One region of the Pseudomonas sp. GW101-3H06 genome, then DNA from elsewhere that is predicted to be linked to it. Evidence: predicted binding sites of a transcription regulator. Region 1 holds the regulator's gene; each other region holds the start of a gene.
The links. Region 1 encodes FliA, which starts transcription of late flagellar genes. Its sites were predicted from a motif close to CTAAAGTTTNNNNNNNNNNNGCCGNTAA; they were not measured.
Positions count from the first base shown of each region.

Region 2: the regulator FliA is predicted to act here: its motif matches at 2,058-2,085, upstream of AC07ZE_RS24060 (flagellar protein MotY).
Region 3: the regulator FliA is predicted to act here: its motif matches at 2,334-2,361, upstream of flgM (flagellar biosynthesis anti-sigma factor FlgM).
Region 4: the regulator FliA is predicted to act here: its motif matches at 1,724-1,751, upstream of AC07ZE_RS14285 (methyl-accepting chemotaxis protein).

Region 1 is NZ_JBWKZO010000001.1:4,828,283-4,832,723, reverse strand. Features, by position in the region: gene flhF (flagellar biosynthesis GTPase FlhF) at 1-261, shown strand, start outside; gene fleN (flagellar synthesis regulator FleN) at 378-1,208, shown strand; gene fliA (RNA polymerase sigma factor FliA) at 1,205-1,945, shown strand; gene AC07ZE_RS22080 (chemotaxis response regulator CheY) at 2,112-2,483, shown strand; gene AC07ZE_RS22075 (protein phosphatase CheZ) at 2,503-3,291, shown strand; gene AC07ZE_RS22070 (chemotaxis protein CheA) at 3,363-4,441, shown strand, end outside.
Region 2 is NZ_JBWKZO010000001.1:5,246,075-5,250,515, reverse strand. Features, by position in the region: gene AC07ZE_RS24075 (peroxiredoxin) at 1-185, shown strand, start outside; gene rnt (ribonuclease T) at 271-948, opposite strand; gene pyrC (dihydroorotase) at 945-1,991, opposite strand; gene AC07ZE_RS24060 (flagellar protein MotY) at 2,151-3,056, shown strand; gene AC07ZE_RS24055 (argininosuccinate synthase) at 3,186-4,403, shown strand.
Region 3 is NZ_JBWKZO010000001.1:4,977,386-4,981,826, reverse strand. Features, by position in the region: gene AC07ZE_RS22830 (MFS transporter) at 1-553, shown strand, start outside; gene AC07ZE_RS22825 (flagellar brake protein) at 617-1,363, opposite strand; gene AC07ZE_RS22820 (flagella synthesis protein FlgN) at 1,456-1,923, opposite strand; gene flgM (flagellar biosynthesis anti-sigma factor FlgM) at 1,972-2,298, opposite strand; gene flgA (flagellar basal body P-ring formation chaperone FlgA) at 2,477-3,238, opposite strand; gene AC07ZE_RS22805 (chemotaxis protein CheV) at 3,322-4,254, shown strand; gene cheR (protein-glutamate O-methyltransferase CheR) at 4,301-4,441, shown strand, end outside.
Region 4 is NZ_JBWKZO010000001.1:3,110,979-3,115,419, forward strand. Features, by position in the region: gene AC07ZE_RS14285 (methyl-accepting chemotaxis protein) at 1-1,614, opposite strand, end outside; gene AC07ZE_RS14290 (undecaprenyl-diphosphate phosphatase) at 1,880-2,710, shown strand; gene AC07ZE_RS14295 (DUF1294 domain-containing protein) at 2,707-3,135, shown strand; gene AC07ZE_RS14300 (MmcQ/YjbR family DNA-binding protein) at 3,172-3,531, opposite strand; gene AC07ZE_RS14305 (LysR substrate-binding domain-containing protein) at 3,765-4,441, shown strand, end outside.

The sequences.
Region 1 (4,441 bases):
TGCGGGCTCGCTGGCTGCATCCTGACTAAACTGGATGAAACGGCGAGTCTGGGCGAGGTGTTGAGCCTTGCCATCAGCCATGAGTTGCCGGTGGCGTACCTGACCGATGGGCCGCGGATTCCGGATGATTTGCATCTGCCGCGTCGTCATCAACTGGTCAGTCGCGCCGTGAGCGTGCAAATGCAGGAAGAGCCCAGCGAAGAAGCCATGGCTGACATGTTCGCTGATATCTACCACAGCCCGACCAAGCAGGTAGGCTGAGGTGACAATGAATCGTTTTTGTACCTACATCGATGGTCTGCCATGCATTGTTCCAGTTGCGAACGCGCAGCCAGTAATGTGGCCTCCGTCTATGCAAGACAAGGTAAAGAAATAACATGGGCAGCATGCATCCCGTACAGGTGATCGCGGTGACCGGCGGCAAAGGTGGCGTCGGGAAAACTAACGTGTCAGTGAACTTGTCCCTGGCTTTGGCTGAGCTTGGCCGGCGCGTCATGCTGCTGGACGCCGATCTGGGGCTGGCGAACGTCGACGTTCTGCTGGGTCTGACACCCAAGCGTACTCTGGCTGATGTGATTGAAGGCCGTTGCGAGCTGCGTGACGTCCTGTTGCAGGGGCCAGGCGGCATCCGCATCGTTCCGGCCGCGTCCGGGACCCAGAGCATGGTGCATTTGAGCCCGGCGCAACACGCCGGCCTGATCCAGGCGTTCAGCGACATCGGCGACAATCTCGACGTGCTGGTGATCGACACCGCTGCGGGTATCGGTGACTCGGTAGTCAGTTTTGTGCGCGCCGCGCAGGAAGTGTTGCTGGTGGTCTGCGACGAGCCAACCTCGATCACCGACGCCTACGCATTGATCAAATTGCTTAACCGCGATTACGGCATGAATCGTTTCCGCGTCCTGGCCAACATGGCGCAGAGCCCGCAGGAAGGTCGCAACCTGTTCGCCAAGTTGACCAAGGTCACCGACCGCTTCCTCGACGTCGCCCTGCAATACGTTGGCGCCGTGCCGTACGACGAAAGCGTGCGCAAGGCCGTGCAGAAACAACGTGCGGTCTATGAAGCGTTCCCGCGTTCCAAGTGCTCGCTGGCGTTCAAGGCCATCGCACAGAAGGTCGATACCTGGCCGCTGCCCGCCAACCCGCGCGGGCACCTGGAGTTTTTCGTCGAGCGCCTCGTGCAACAAACGGCAGGACCTGTGCTATGACAGCCAGCGGTTACAACCTCTACAAGAAGTCGGCGCGTGACGCGCAGTACGAGCTGATCGAGCGTTACGCGCCACTGGTCAAACGCATTGCCTATCACCTGCTGGCACGTCTGCCGGCCAGCGTCCAGGTCGAAGACCTTATCCAGGCCGGGATGATCGGCCTGCTTGAAGTGTCGACCAAATACGACGCCAGCAAAGGCGCGAGTTTCGAGACGTACGCGGGCATCCGCATCCGCGGCGCCATGCTCGATGAAGTACGCAAGGGGGACTGGGCACCACGTTCGGTCCACCGCAATACCCGGATGGTCAGCGACGCCATTCGCTCGATTGAAGCTAAAACCGGTCGTGACGCTAAAGATCACGAAGTTGCGGCCGAACTCCAATTGAGTCTCGACGATTATTACGGGATTTTGAACGACACCCTGGGCAGCCGCTTGTTCAGCTTCGACGATCTGTTGCAGGACGGCGAACACGAAGGGCTGCATGAGGATGGCGCGAGTGCTCATCTTGAACCGTCACGCGATCTGGAAGATGAACGCTTCCAGGCGGCGCTGGCGGACGCGATTGCCAATTTGCCGGAGCGTGAGCGACTGGTGTTGGCGCTGTACTACGACGAAGAGCTGAATCTCAAGGAAATCGGTGAGGTCCTGGGGGTCAGCGAATCTCGGGTCAGCCAGTTACACAGCCAGTGCGCGGCCCGTTTGCGGGGGCGTTTGGGAGAGTGGCGAGCGCGCTGAAGGCAGTGTGGGGGCACTGCGACGTGGCTGGTGGGGTGATGAACCGCGCCGGTCTCGATCCGCTGTACTCCAGACAGTCATCGAGTGCTTTGCCAGATTGATTGAAATGGCGCGTCCAGGTGCTGGGCGCGTTTTAGTCTGCTTGGAGGTCGAATTGGACAAGAACATGAAAATCCTCATCGTTGATGACTTCTCAACGATGCGGCGGATCATAAAAAACCTGTTGCGTGACCTTGGGTTCACCAACACGGTCGAGGCCGACGATGGCACTACCGCCATTCCGGTACTCAACAGCGGGAGCATCGACTTTCTGGTAACGGACTGGAACATGCCAGGCATGACCGGTATCGATCTGCTGCGCCACGTGCGTGCCGATGAAAAGCTCAAGCACCTGCCGGTGCTGATGGTGACCGCTGAAGCCAAGCGCGAACAGATCATCGAAGCGGCCCAGGCCGGTGTAAACGGCTATGTGGTCAAACCCTTCACGGCCCAGGCGTTGAAAGAAAAAATCGAGAAGATTTTCGAACGCATCGGTTGAACTGCGCCACGGGGGAGCTATGGGGCATAACGAATCTTCGCAGGGTGATTTTGAATCGACCCTGAAAAAACACGCCGTCGAACTGGTCGCGAGCCTTGAAAAGGGCAAGTTCGGCGATGCTGTGCAATTGATCCATGAGCTCAACCAGACCCGTGACCGCGGCCTGTATCAGGAAGTGGGCAAGCTGACCCGCGAGCTGCATAGCGCGATCGTCAATTTCCAGATTGACCCGCACATGCCGCAAGCCGAGGAAGTGTCGCAGATCACGGATGCGACCGAGCGCCTGTCCTATGTGGTCAAGCTGACCGAGGCGGCGGCCAACCGCACCATGGACCTGGTGGAAACCGCCACGCCGGTGGTCAACCGCCTGAGCGATGAAGCCCAGGCCTTGAGTACCGACTGGGGACGGTTCATGCGTCGTGAAGTCGGGGCTGAAGAGTTCCGCGAACTGGCGCGGCGGGTCGACGGTTTCCTGGCGCGCAGCGCCGAAGACGGCCGCGCGGTGTCGAGCAACCTCAACGACATCCTGCTTGCCCAGGATTACCAGGACCTCACCGGTCAAGTGATCAAGCGCGTGACCCAACTGGTCACCGAAGTTGAAAGCAACCTGCTCAAGCTCGTACTCATGGCCAGTCAGGTGGACCGCTTTGCGGGCATCGAACATGACCGTGAGGCGATGCTTGCCGAAAAAGATCCACAAAAACATCTCTCTCAGGGTGAAGGTCCGCAGATTCATGCCGATAAAAGAGAAGACGTTGTGTCCGGTCAGGACGATGTGGACGATTTGCTATCCAGCCTGGGATTTTAGAATTTTAGTTTTCTAGAGTTTTGGAGTTTTAGGTTTTTTGGGTTTTTAGACCTGTTAGGAGCACACCATTAATGAGCTTCGGCGCCGATGAAGAGATCCTTCAGGATTTCCTGGTTGAGGCCGGCGAGATTCTAGAGCAACTGTCAGAGCAACTGGTCGAGCTGGAAAGCCGGCCAGATGATGCGGACTTGCTCAATGCAATTTTTCGCGGTTTTCACACTGTAAAAGGGGGCGCCGGCTTCCTCCAGCTCAACGAGCTGGTGGAGTGCTGTCACATCGCCGAAAACGTGTTCGACATCCTGCGCAAGGGCGAACGTCGCGTCGACTCGGAATTGATGGACGTGGTTCTCGAAGCACTGGACGCGGTGAACAGCATGTTCAGCGAAGTCCGCGAGCGCAGCCCGATCACGGCTGCCACGCCTGAATTGCTCGCGGCCCTGGCTCGTCTGGCCGAGCCGCAAACGGCTGACGAGGTCGCACCGGCACCTGTTGCCGACGTGGTTGAAGAGCCTGTCGCTGAAAGCGAATCGGGCGATATTACCGACAATGAATTTGAACAACTGCTGGACTCGCTGAACGCCGTCAAGGCTCAGGCCGAGGCGCCGGCGGCTGCTCCGGCACCGGCCAGCGACGGCGCTGCCAGTGACGAAATCACCGATGCCGAGTTCGAGTCGTTGCTCGACCAGTTGCACGGTAAAGGCCAGTTTGCCGTTGATGCGGTGGTGGCGCCTGCCGCGCCTGCCGCGCCGCAAGCGCCGAAAGCCGCCGGTGACAGCTCCGATATTACGGATGACGAATTCGAAGCACTGCTCGACCAGTTGCACGGCAAGGGCAACTTTGCGGTGGATGCGCTGGAATCGGCCATTGCTTCGGTACCGACCCCTGCAGTGCCAGCCGCCGCTGCGGCCGGTAGCGACCTGATCACCGATCACGAATTCGAATCGCTGCTTGACGAATTGCACGGCAAAGGCAAGTTCACCGAAGTCGGCACTGCCTCTGGAACCGCTTCCGGCACCAGCGCACCGGTGGCGGCACCTGTCGCCAAGGCTGCGACACCGAAACCCGTGGCCAAGGCGCCAGAGCCGAAAGCCGAAGCTCCAGCGGCCGCTGCCGCTCCGACCCGCGCCCCGGCATCGGCGCCAGCGGAAAA
Region 2 (4,441 bases), 420 kb from region 1:
AGATCGTTAACGACCTGCCGCTGGGTCGTAACATGGAAGAGTTGCTGCGTCTGGTCGACGCTCTGCAATTCCACGAAGAGCACGGCGAAGTCTGCCCTGCGAACTGGAAAAAAGGCGACAAGGGCATGAACGCTTCGCCAGAAGGCGTCGCGGCCTACCTGACCGAGCACGCTGCTGCGCTGTAAGGCACACGCTCCTGCTACAAAAAGCAGGTACAAAAAAACCGGCCCTTGAGGCCGGTTTTTTTATGGGTGGGATGAGTGCGACGGATCAGTCGTCGAAGTCTTCCCAACCGCCCATTTGTTTCCAGCGATTGACGATGCCGCAGAACAGCTCGGCGGTCTTCTCCGTGTCATAGCGAGCCGAGTGGGCCTCGCGACCGTCGAAGTCGATGTCGGCTGCCTGACAGGCTTTGGCCAGCACCGTTTGACCATAAGCCAGGCCGGCGAGGGTGGCTGTGTCAAAGCTGGAGAACGGGTGAAACGGGTTGCGCTTCATGTCCAGGCGCGCGACGGCAGCGTTGAGGAAGCCCAGGTCGAAGCTGCTGTTGTGACCGACCAGAATCGCCCGCTTGCAACCGTTGGCTTTGAGCGCCTTGCGTACACCGCGGAAGATATCGTTCAGCGCCGACTCTTCGCTCACGGCCATGCGAAGCGGGTGATCGAGCTTGATCCCGGTGAACTCCAGCGCTGCCGCTTCGACGTTCGCACCTTCGAAAGGCTCGACCCGGAAGAAGTAGGTGTGATCAGGGTAGACAAAGCCCTTTTCATCCATGGCGATGGTAGTCGCGGCGATTTCCAGCAGGGCGTCAGTGGCCGAGTTGAAGCCACCGGTTTCTACGTCGACGACAACCGGCAGGTAACCACGAAACCTGGCAGCCATTGGATGACGAGGACCGCCTCCGCCGCCTTGACCTTCCTGTTCATCGTCGAAATGGTCTTCGCTCACGCGTGTTCCTCCAGCAGGCGCCAGCGCAGTTTTTCACCGGCGCGCAGCGGGATAACGGTCAGCTCGCCAAACGGCAGGCTGGTTGGGGCGGTCCATTCTTCGCGGACCAGGGTGATGCGATCGGTGTTCACCGGCAGGCCATAGAAGCGAGGGCCGTTGAGGCTGGCGAACGCTTCGAGCTTGTCCAGCGCATTGCGCTGTTCGAAGGCTTCGGCATACATCTCGATCGCAGCAAAAGCGGTGTAGCAACCGGCACAACCGCAGGCGGCTTCCTTGGCGTGCTGGGCATGGGGGGCCGAGTCGGTGCCAAGGAAGAATTTTTCACTGCCGCTGGTGGCGGCATCGAGCAACGCTTCCTGGTGCGTGTTGCGCTTGAGAATCGGCAGGCAATAGAAGTGCGGCCGAATCCCGCCCACCAGCATGTGGTTGCGGTTGTACAGCAGGTGATGCGCAGTGATGGTTGCGCCAACGTTGGCCGAAGCCGAGTTGACGAACTGCACGGCGTCAGCGGTGGTGATGTGTTCGAACACTACTTTGAGGGTCGGGAAACGCTCGACCACGCGACGCATGTGCTCATCGATGAAGATTTTTTCGCGGTCGAACACGTCGACATCGCCACGGGTGACTTCGCCGTGGATCAGCAAGGGCATTCCCACTTCGGCCATGGCCTCGAGTGCAGGGAAGATCTTGTCGATGCTGGTGACGCCAGAGTCCGAGTTGGTGGTCGCGCCGGCCGGGTACAGCTTGGCGGCGTGAATGAAACCGGTAGCCTTGGCCTCGCGAATTTCTTCGGGCTGGGTGCGGTCGGTCAGGTACAGGACCATCAGCGGTTCGAACCGGCTGCCGGCCGGGCGGGCAGCGAGGATGCGCTGGCGGTAGCCATCGGCCTCAGCCGCATTGCGGACAGGAGGTACCAGGTTGGGCATGATGATGGCGCGACCAAAGGTGCGCGCGACATCCGCGACGGTATTGGTCAACACGGCACCATCGCGAAGATGAATGTGCCAGTCGTCGGGACGCAGCAGGGTCAGGCGGTCGGACATGAGGGGATTCCAGGCGGGTCAAACTGAGGGGAATGCTACCGGAAAAGACTCTTGCAGGCACTCGCTATCAAGTTTTGCAGGAAGCTTCCGATATCCAACAGGTATGCCGTAAACATCTGTGTGTCGGTCTTTTTGTTGTAGAAGCCAGTGGAGCCTCCCGTGCGCCAGCGTTATTTAGCCTTGCTCAGTGTGTTTGCCAGCCTTCCCGCGATGGCGCTCACTTTCCAGACCCGTCTGGAGAGCATTGAGTGGACGGTCGAAGGCGACAAGTTCGAGTGCCGCCTGACCCAGCCGATCACCGATTTCGGCTCGGGACAGTTCGTGCGTCGAGCCGGAGAGCAGGCGACGTTTCGTCTGAATGCCTACAACGCCGTGATGGGTGGAGGTTCGGCTACCTTGCTGGCCGCCGCAGCGCCCTGGCAACCGGGGCGGGGCGATATCAATCTGGGTACAGTGAGAATCGGCAGTGGTAACGTGTTGTTCAACAGCTCACACGCTCAGGCCGGACGCTTGATCAGTGGCCTGATGGATGGGCGCAGTCCCGTGGTCCGGCATGCCTCTGGCGATGGGCGGGTGTCGGAAGTGCGCCTGTTACCGGTCAAGTTCAATAAAGCGTTTGCCGACTACCAGGGGTGTGTCGCCAAGCTGTTGCCACAGAATTTCGATCAGGTGAAGCAGTCCGAAGTCGGATTCCCCGGCGGCGGCATCGAGCTCGATGCTGCCGCGAAAGCCAGGCTGCAGGTGATGCTCGAATTCATGAAGGCCGATCCGACGGTCAATCACATCGAACTCGACGGCCATTCCGACAACAGCGGCAATCGCCTGACCAACCGTGACCTGTCACGTCGCCGCGCCCTGGCCGTCATGGAGTTCTTCAAGGCGAACGGCATCCAGGAGTCGCAGATCACCGTGCGCTTCCATGGCGAGCGTTATCCGCTGGCACCCAATACCAACAACGCCAATCGCTCGAAGAACCGCCGGGTTGCGGTGCGTCTGGAGCGGGGAGCACCACCGGAACAAGTGGCGCCTCAAGCCACTAAGCCGGCCGCTTCGGCAACATCCTGACTCCTTGGTCATCGTCGCGCTCTCGACATAATCTGTCGCTTCGTCGTCATAAGCTGTCGCGCCACTGTAAATTATCCTGCATGAGCGGTAGACTTCCCGGCTTTCCGTAGAACCCCGTGGAGTGATGGCATGGCGGACGTAAACAAGGTCGTTCTGGCGTATTCCGGCGGCCTGGACACTTCGGTGATCCTCAAGTGGCTGCAGGATACTTATAACTGTGAAGTGGTGACCTTCACCGCTGACCTGGGTCAGGGCGAAGAGGTCGAACCGGCACGCGCCAAGGCACAGGCCATGGGCGTGAAAGAAATCTACATCGACGACTTGCGCGAAGAGTTCGTGCGCGATTTCGTGTTCCCGATGTTCCGCGCCAACACCGTTTACGAAGGCGAGTACCTGCTGGGTACTTCCATCGCTCGTCCGCTGATCGCCAAGCGCCTGATCGAAATCGCCAACGAAACCGGCGCTGACGCCATTTCCCATGGCGCCACCGGCAAAGGCAATGACCAGGTTCGTTTCGAACTGGGCGCCTATGCCCTCAAGCCTGGCGTGAAAGTGATCGCCCCATGGCGCGAATGGGACCTGCTGTCCCGTGAGAAGCTGATGGATTACGCTGAAAAGCACGCAATCCCGATCGAACGTCACGGCAAGAAAAAATCCCCATACTCGATGGATGCCAATCTGCTGCACATCTCCTATGAAGGCGGCGTGCTGGAAGACACCTGGACCGAGCATGAAGAAGACATGTGGCGCTGGACTGTCTCCCCGGAGAACGCTCCTGACAAGCCGCAGTACCTGGAGCTGACTTACCGCAACGGCGACATCGTGGCCCTGGACGGCGTCGAAATGACCCCGGCTACCGTGCTGGCGACCCTGAACCGTATCGGTGGCGAACACGGTATCGGACGTCTGGATATCGTCGAGAACCGTTACGTGGGCATGAAATCCCGTGGCTGCTACGAGACGCCCGGCGGCACCATCATGCTGCGCGCCCACCGTGCGATCGAATCGATCACCCTGGACCGCGAAGTGGCTCACCTCAAGGACGAGCTGATGCCGAAGTACGCCAGCCTGATCTACACCGGCTACTGGTGGAGTCCTGAGCGTCTGATGCTGCAACAGATGATTGATGCGTCCCAGGTTCACGTGAACGGCGTCGTGCGCCTGAAGCTGTACAAGGGCAACGTGATCGTCACCGGTCGCAAGTCCGATGAGTCGTTGTTCGACGCCAACATCGCGACCTTCGAGGAAGATGGCGGCGCTTACAACCAGGCCGATGCGGCGGGCTTCATCAAGCTCAATGCCTTGCGCATGCGTATTGCTGCAAACAAAGGCCGCAAGCTGTTCTGAGTGGTTTGAGCCTGTGATGGATGTGTGGCCTCGTCATC
Region 3 (4,441 bases), 150 kb from region 1:
CCGCTCTTTTGCTTTTGTTCTGGCACTTGCCGCATTGCCCTTGGCGGTCATGAAGCAGGTGCCACTGGAGGTGCTGTTTATTGCCGGGTTTCTCTGTTCGCTGGTGAAGTTCTGCTTGTATCCGCTGGCAGTCGCATTTTCCAATGACCATGTCGAAGCTGACCGTCGGGTGTCTCTGACGGCCATGCTGCTGGTCACTTATGGCGTTGGGGCGAGCATCGGGCCGCTGGCGGCCGGGGTGCTGATGAAGCTGTTCGGCAGCCAGATGCTGTATGCCTTCTTCAGTTTCTTCGCCTTGGTGCTGGTGTGGCGAATTCGCCCGAAAGCCGTCACCAATCTGCATCAGGTGGACGACGCGCCGCTGCACCACGTGGCTATGCCGGACAGTATGTCCAGCTCACCACTGGTGGCTTGCCTTGATCCGCGGGTCGATGAGCAAGTGGTTCAGGATCAGATGCAGAATCCGCCTGCCGAACAGGAGCCGCAGACCGATACGCCTCCAGAAGAACCGGATTCGGGTCGGGAGCAAAGTTTCACTGAAGCCAGGCCGTAACACTCAGGCATAAAAAACGGGCAGTCACCGCAAGGGGCTGCCCGTCTTTGTTAGCGCGTTACATCAGAGGTCGTCTTTGTCGAAGCGCCGGGCTTCGCGTTGCAGCTGGTAGACGAACCGCTCGACTTGCCGCTGCACCAGCCCGCTCATGTTGTGGAAGCGTACACCGGCGAAAGTAGTGGAGATCTTTTCTTCGAAGTGCAGATACCGCAGTTCGACCGGCGCGGTCATCTTGCCGAAGGGCAGGGCGGCCATGAAGCGATCATAGACTTGGCCCAACTGCAGGCTGCCAGTGATGTCGCCGGTGAAGCGCAACTTGCAACCGGTGGCCGAGATGTCCAGCAACTTGCCGCTGATCGGCGCCTTGAGTTTCTCGCCATCCAGGTCGACGTCGACCAGTTGAGCCAGCTTCAATGCCGCACGGAATGCATTGCGGCGCTGGTGGTAGACCACTTCGTCGGGCAGCGTGCCACGGTAGCAACGACTGCCACCGGATTCGTCGATGGTCAGCGGACCATTGCTTTCCCACGCTATGCGCACACCATCGTGGAAACCTTCAACCTTGAACGGCTCGCCGGCCAGCAGGAAGCGTTCGCCGTCACGGGGAATCATTTCATCCAGGGCAATCATGTTGCTGTCGCGATCAATGTCCACCAGATAGCTCTGGAAGCGCTGGCTGCGCTCATGGAACGTGATGATCAGCGGGTCATGGCTTTCTTGCAGTTGGCGAAGGTTGCCGGAGATTTCCAGAGGCGTGCTGAGCACCTTGGGTGGCTGCGGAGCATCGTCCGCATTTAAGGCATTGGACACGGTTAATCAATCTCCAGACAAATTTTGACTACGGCTAGCCAGCATTTTGCCAGCATGTTTCGCGTCTTGATAGTGCGTGCTCATCGACGGGCTCAAGCCTGACTGAGCGGGCGCGGTTTCACAAGCTTGGAAAATGTTCCGCTGGCGTCATAGAGCGCTGGAGGTTCGCCGCCGGTGAGGATTTTCAGCTGAGTGGCCGTGGCGGCCTGCTGTACCAGAATCGACTGGCCGTTGTTGGCATTGGCGGCTTGGCATTGAGTCAAAAGGTCGGTCAGCACATCGCTTTGTGCCAGCAGTGCTTCGCCGACGCTCGACTGGCTGGCCAGTTGCTCCAGACCGCTACGGTTGGTCGGCAGGTTGAGACTGGCGAGGATTTCACTGCGCTTGCGGCCATGCTGTTCAAGCAAAATGATCAAGGCTTGCTTCTGCGCCAGAATATCTTCGAGCAGGGACATGTCGCGACCATGCAAGGCGAGGGACTCGGTACGCAGTAACTCCAGCAATTGTTGCGCTGGAGCAAAATCGTCGGTGATCAGTTGCAGTAGATTCGTGTCGTGCATGGCTGGCCTTGGGTTTTAAGCGTCCAAAAGCCTGGCGCCGGCCGGGGCCTAGCGCTGGGCTTCGAAGTTGAGCAGTTTGCTGGCTACACGGTTGCTGTCGACTTTATAGCTGCCATCGGCAATCGCTGCTTTCAACTCGGCCACGCGGGCTTTGTCGACGACAGGCTGATCGCGCAGCGTATCAGTGATCTTCTGCAACTGTTGAGCCTCATTGCTGAGATGTACCGATTCCCCGACTGTAGCGGTACCGGCCTGTTCGGCCTGGGTAGTCAGCGGTGCGGATTTACCGGTTTCGGCGGTTTCCTTGGCAGCGCTGGTACGTGTACTGCCCGTCAATGACGAGGAACTGTTCAAACGGCTGAAATCGATGACCATGATAAAAACCTCTGGGAATTTGGACGCTTGCCATGTTTTCGGCCATTCCCTGAAAAACTTTAGGCCCATTTATCAATGAGCTTGCGCGCGTCAGCGCTTGCCCTGTATGGGGCACAGTTTAGGGAACAGCCATGGCCAGCGCCACATCTTCACGAAACACAGGGCTCTGCATGGCCGCCTACATGGAAACCTCCACCTGGCCCGGCGCGATGACTTGCGCCTTGATGACTCGTTGGGAGTTGAGGTTTTTCACCCGGATCTGTTCGCTCATGCCGCCATTGGACAGCGCTTCGCCGGGCATTCGCACGCTGAGCGTACCGCTGCGGGCGGTGATCACCACTTGATCACCTTTGCGGATAACTTCCGCCTGTTCGAGATGGACCAGGGTAATGACCTGATCGGTGACCATTGGTCGGGTAAGTCGTTGTCCGATCGCCTGTTCGACGGAGGTCAGGTAGCCCTGGTTGATCGCACTGATATCCCGCTCACGCAGGATCACATCCTCAGGCTCGACAATGCCGGCGCGCCGCAGTGGTCGCGAGGTGGTCACGACGTCGCGAAACAGGCGTACTTGAGCGGGTACGAAGACCGTCCAGGGGGATGTTCCCTCGCAGCGAACCTTGACCGTGACCCGGCCCAACGGCTTGGCCGGACTCTCCAGTGAGGCTGTCAATTCCTTGTCGCACATCGGCATGCGCATACGCGGATCGAGCTGGTTGACCTGGATTTCGTAGCGACCTTCCGTTTGACTGGTAGCCAGATAGTCTTCTACGGTGAATTCAAGAAAGCCCTGGGTGACGCCGATAAGCATGTCAGGCAAGGTAACCGCGTCAGCAACGGCAGGGCTGCCAGTGTTGAACAGGCACACAGCCGCCAACGCACCGAGGAATTTGCGGTGGAGTGTGGTCGGGCGTCGGAAAAATGTCGGTTCTGTGTTCATACAAAGATAAAAAGCAAGCGCCGTGCCGTTTAGAGATGAATGTGCGTCGCAACAACACTTAGCGTTGGTGTAGGAGTCTGGGCATGGCTGGTGTAATGGATTCGGTGAACCAGCGCACGCAACTGGTAGGGCAGAATCGCCTTGAGCTGTTGTTGTTCCGTCTCGACGGCCAGCAGCTGTATGGGATCAACGTGTTCAAGGTTCGGGAGGTGTTGCAATGCCCCCAGCTGACGCTGATGCCCAAGTCCAGTCCTGTCGTGTGCGGCGTGGCGAATATCCGGGGGGCGACCATTCCGATCCTTGATCTGGCAATGGCGACTGGCTCCGGCGCTTTGAAGGACAAGAACAATCCCTTCGTGATCATCACGGAATACAACACCAAGACCCAGGGATTTCTGGTGCGCTCGGTGGAACGCATCGTCAATATGAACTGGGAGGAGATTCATCCGCCACCCAAGGGGACCGGTCGCGATCACTACCTGACGGCGGTGACGCGGGTCGACAATCAGTTGGTTGAAATCATCGACGTCGAAAAGGTGCTGGCGGAAGTGGCGCCGACGCCGGAAGCGATTTCCGTCGGCGTGGTCGATGTCGAAACCCAGCACAAGGCACTCTCGTTGCGTGTGCTGACGGTCGATGATTCGTCGGTGGCGCGCAAGCAGGTCACGCGCTGCCTGCAAACGGTCGGTGTCGAAGTGGTGGCGTTGAACGACGGCCGGCAAGCGCTGGATTACCTGCGCAAACTGGTCGACGAGGGCAAGAAGCCGGAAGAAGAGTTCCTGATGATGATCTCCGACATCGAGATGCCGGAGATGGACGGGTACACGCTGACGGCCGAGATCCGCAACGATCCTCGCATGCAAAAGCTTCATATCATCCTGCATACTTCGTTGTCGGGCGTGTTCAATCAGGCGATGGTCAAGAAAGTCGGTGCCGATGACTTCCTGGCCAAATTCCGTCCTGATGACCTGGCATCCCGGGTAGTCGACCGGATCAAAGCAGCAGATATCAGCTAGGGGCGTCCGGCCCCTGGCAGTCAACACGATTTAAGAGGCGGCAGCATTGTCTACGGGTAATTTGGATTTCGAACAGTTCCGGGTATTCCTGGAAAAAGCCTGTGGCATTTTGCTCGGTGAAAACAAGCAGTATCTGGTCTCGAGCCGTCTCAACAAACTGATGGAGCAGCAAGGCATCAAGTCCCTG
Region 4 (4,441 bases), 1.7 Mb from region 1:
CAACCCGTTCAACTGCTCACTCAAGTCCTTGAGCCGCACGCTCGCCACGCTGGACTGCTCGGCCGCGAGCGCGGTGCTGTGGGAGAGTCCGGCTGCTTGCGTGACGTTCTGGTTGATGTCCTCGACCACATGCGCCTGCTGCAACGTCGCGCTGGCAATCGATGCGTTCAGCCCGTTGAGGTTGCGCAATGCCTGGGCGATGGCATTGAGGCTGGCGCCGGCCAGACCGGCTTGTTCGATCGTGAGTTGCGAAGCCCGACTGCTGTCGCCGATCACCTTGACCGCTGCCTCGGAGTGAGTTTGCAGGCGTTCGATCATCGACTGGATTTCTGCCGTGGATTTCTGGGTACGCTGGGCCAGCAGGCGCACTTCATCGGCCACCACCGCGAACCCTCGACCTTGCTCGCCGGCCCGGGCCGCCTCGATCGCGGCGTTGAGGGCCAGCAAATTGGTTTGCTCGGCGATGGAGCGGATCACTTCCAGGACGCTGCCTATCTGGGTGCTTTCGCTGGCCAGTGTGCGGATCACTTCCACCGCCTGGTCGATGGTGGAGGACAGGGTATCGATCTGCTTGAGACTGCCGTCGATGTTGATCTGGCCTTGTTGCGCCTGCGCTTCGGCATCGCGCATTTCGCTGGCGGCATGCTCGGCGTTCTTCGCCACATCCTGCACGCCATAGGTCACTTCATTGATCGCGGTGGCCACCAGTTCCATCTGTTGCGATTGTTGCTGGCTGCGTTGTTGGGCCTGGGTGGCGTCGTTGCCCAGTTCGCTGGACGATTGCCCCAGGGCACTGGCGGACACCTGCAACTCACCGATCACCAGCCGCAGTTTGGTGGTGAAGGCGTTGAAGTGCCGCGCCAGTTGCGTGACTTCATCCTGGCCGTGGGTGTCGAGGCTGCGGGTCAGGTCGCTTTCGCCGCTGGCGATGTTGGCCATCGCGTTCACGGTTTCCTGAAGCGGGCGGACGATGCTGCGGGCAATCACGATCACCAGCGCCGCCATGATCAGTGCGATGGCCAGGCCGATCGCCGATGCTTCCCAGACCTGGCCGTAGAACTCGGCTTGCATGTCATCGATGTACACGCCCGAGCCGATCACCCAGCCCCAGGGTTCGAACAGTTTGACGTAGGAGGTTTTTTCCACCGGGTCGCTGGCACCCGGTTTCGGCCAGCGATAATTGATGATGCCGGCGCCCTTGGCCTTGGCGACGGCGACCATTTCGTTGAACACCGCAAAGCCGTCCGGGTCGCGGATCGCCGACAGGTTCTGACCATCGAGTTTCGGGTTGGCAGGGTGCATGACCATCACTGGCGTGAGGTCATTGATCCAGAAGTAATCGTTCTGGTCATAGCGCAGTCCGCGCACGGCGGTCAGCGCCTGTTTCTGCGCCGCCTCGCGGGTGAGGGTGCCGGCGGTTTCCAGGCCGTGGTAGTAGGTGAGAATGCCGCTGGCGGTTTGCACCACATGCTGGGTTTTTTGCGCCTTGGCCTCATTGAGGTCTTCGTGAATCTGCTTGAGCATCAAGGCGCCCAACGCCAATAGCATCACGACGGCCACGATCAAGATGAGCCACAAACGCCGACTGATCGACATATTGCGCAAGCTGTTCATAACGCGGTGCTCCAGATTCTTGTTTTTGTGGTTGTTCTTGTAAGAAGTGATCGCCAGCATCCTGTCCGGCCCGATAACGTGGCAACGCCAATCGGGCTTCTCTCACAGGATTTCGGCCGCGCGCGGAAAAACCTGAATACAAATTGATTTTTCACGGAATTTTTCCCGGCCTGCGGGTATCTTGTGCGCGCGGGTTTTCAACTACGCTGAACGCTTTGAAAAATACTAACGGGGCATGCGTTGACGCATAGCCTTTGGGGGATTGATGGATCTTTGGACTGCCTTTCAGGCGTTGATACTTGGGGTTGTAGAAGGGCTGACAGAGTTTTTGCCCATTTCCAGTACCGGGCACCAGATCATTGTGGCCGACCTGCTCAATTTCGGTGGCGAGCGCGCCATGGCGTTCAACATCATTATCCAGTTGGGGGCGATCCTGGCGGTGGTGTGGGAATTTCGCCGCAAGATTTTCGATGTGGTCATTGGCTTGCCGACGCAACCCGGCGCACGACGCTTTACCGCGAACCTGCTGATTGCCTTCTTTCCCGCCGTGGTTCTGGGGGTGATCTTCGCCGACTTGATCCATCACTATCTGTTCAACCCGATCACGGTGGCCGCCGCGTTGGTGGTGGGCGGTATCGTCATGTTGTGGGCGGAAAATCGTCAGCATGAGGTGCATGCCGAAACAGTGGATGAGATCACCTGGAAAGATGCCCTGAAAGTCGGCTTCGCCCAGTGCCTGGCGATGATTCCGGGGACCTCTCGCTCCGGCTGCACAATCATCGGTGGATTATTGTTCGGCCTGTCGCGCAAGACCGCCACCGAGTTTTCGTTCTTCCTGGCGATGCCGACCATGGTGGGTGCCGCCGTGTACTCGGGCTACAAGTACCACAAGCTGTTCGTCCCGGCCGATTTCCCGGTATTCGCCATCGGCTTCGTCACTGCGTTCATCTTCGCGATGATCGCCGTCAGGGGCTTGCTCAAGTTCATCGCCAGCCACAGCTATGCGGCATTTGCCTGGTACCGCATCGCATTTGGCCTGGTCATCCTGGCCACCTGGCAGTTCGGCTGGGTCGACTGGACCGCGGTCAAGCCATGAGTGACTCGGGCGCGCGCAACAACTCTGGACGCCCATCGGGCGGCGAGATCCGTAATCTGCGGTTGAAGTTGCTGGTGTTCGCGATCCTGTGTGCGTTGCCGTTTTTCGGTTCGATGTCGATGGCGTTGCAAGGGGTTTCGCTAATTCCCCTGGCGGCCTACGGCATCGTCAGCGTGCTGGCGTTTTTGCTGTACTGGAGCGACAAGCGCAAGGCGCGCGCCGATCACTGGCGTACCCCGGAGAACGTCCTGCATGCGCTGGAGTTCGCCGGTGGCTGGCCGGGTGCCTTACTGGCGCAGCAAATGTTTCGGCACAAGACGCGCAAGTTTTCCTTTCAACTGGTGTTCTGGCTCATCGTGCTGCTGCATCAGGTGTTCTGGATCGACATGTTGTTTCTCGGCGCACATCTGTTTGCATTGTTCTGAAAGACAGTGAGCAACCCCGGTGGGTTGTTCGTTGGTCTAGAGCAGCAGCCCGACCTGCGCGCGCTTGGGCAACTTGCCGACCACCAGTTGATGGGAGCGTCGCAACAAGCCCTGCAACTCCTCGGCGCCAAGCGGGTAGGGCGTTGCCATGATGACCCACTGGGCCCGCGCCAGATAAGGCGCCGGATGAATGCCGGGACGGTCGCAGTGACCGAGAAACAGATCCTTGTCGACCTTGAATGCCAGCGAGTCACCACGCAGGTTCTGCAAGGCGAACATCTTGGTCCCGGCCACCGAAAACACCCGCACGCCGCCCCACTTGTAATCCTCTCGAGCACCGGGCAAGGCCAGGCAAAAGGCCGCGACCTGCGCTTCACTCATGCGTGCAGCCTTCATAACAAATAGTCTCCATGGGCATTGAATGTTTCGATCAAATGGTTGAGCCGGGCACGTAATGCGGGCTGCGAGTCACCAACGATCATGCTCACGCTGTCGTGCGCCAAGTCCGATAAAGGGCCTACTGCAGCCTCTGCACCCGCTTCGAGCGGTTTCTCCCGGCGGGATATGTGAAACACGTTCTATCACCTGCGATACTCCGCCTTGTATTCAGACTGCGAGTAAATGGCTCCGTGTACGATTTCAATGATTTGTACTTTTTTGTTCAGGTCGTCGACCACAACGGTTTCACAAGTGCGAGTAAAAAACTCGACATACCGAAATCGAAACTGAGCAGGCGCATTGCCTCGCTTGAAGAGCGGCTCGGTGTCCGCCTGATCCAGCGATCAACCCGCAAGTTCACGGTCACAGAGATCGGTCAGGATTACTATCGCCATTGCGTGGCGATGCTCGTTGAAGCCGATGCAGCCGAACAAGTGGTCGAGCATTCGCGCTCCGAGCCTCAGGGAATCGTGCGTATCAGTTGCCCACCGGCTTTGGGTGCCATGGGGGTCAGTGACATCATCGCGGAGTTCATGGTACTGCACCCTAAAGTTCAGGTGCATATTGATAGTACAAATCGCCGCGTCGATGTGCTGGGTGAGGGGTATGACATCGCGCTGAGAGTGCGTTTTCCGCCACTGGAGGACGACAACCTGGTGATGAGAGTGTTGGGTGACAGCCATCAGAAACTGGTGGCGCGACCATCGTTGATTGAAGGGTTGACGCTGCAAACACCCAAGGATTTGGCGCGTTTGCCGAGCATGGATCTTGGTCCACCCAACCGTGAGCACAAGTGGACTTTTTTAGGCGCAAAAAATCAACTGATCGAGGCCGTCCACGCGCCAAGATTTGTTACTTCGGACCTTGA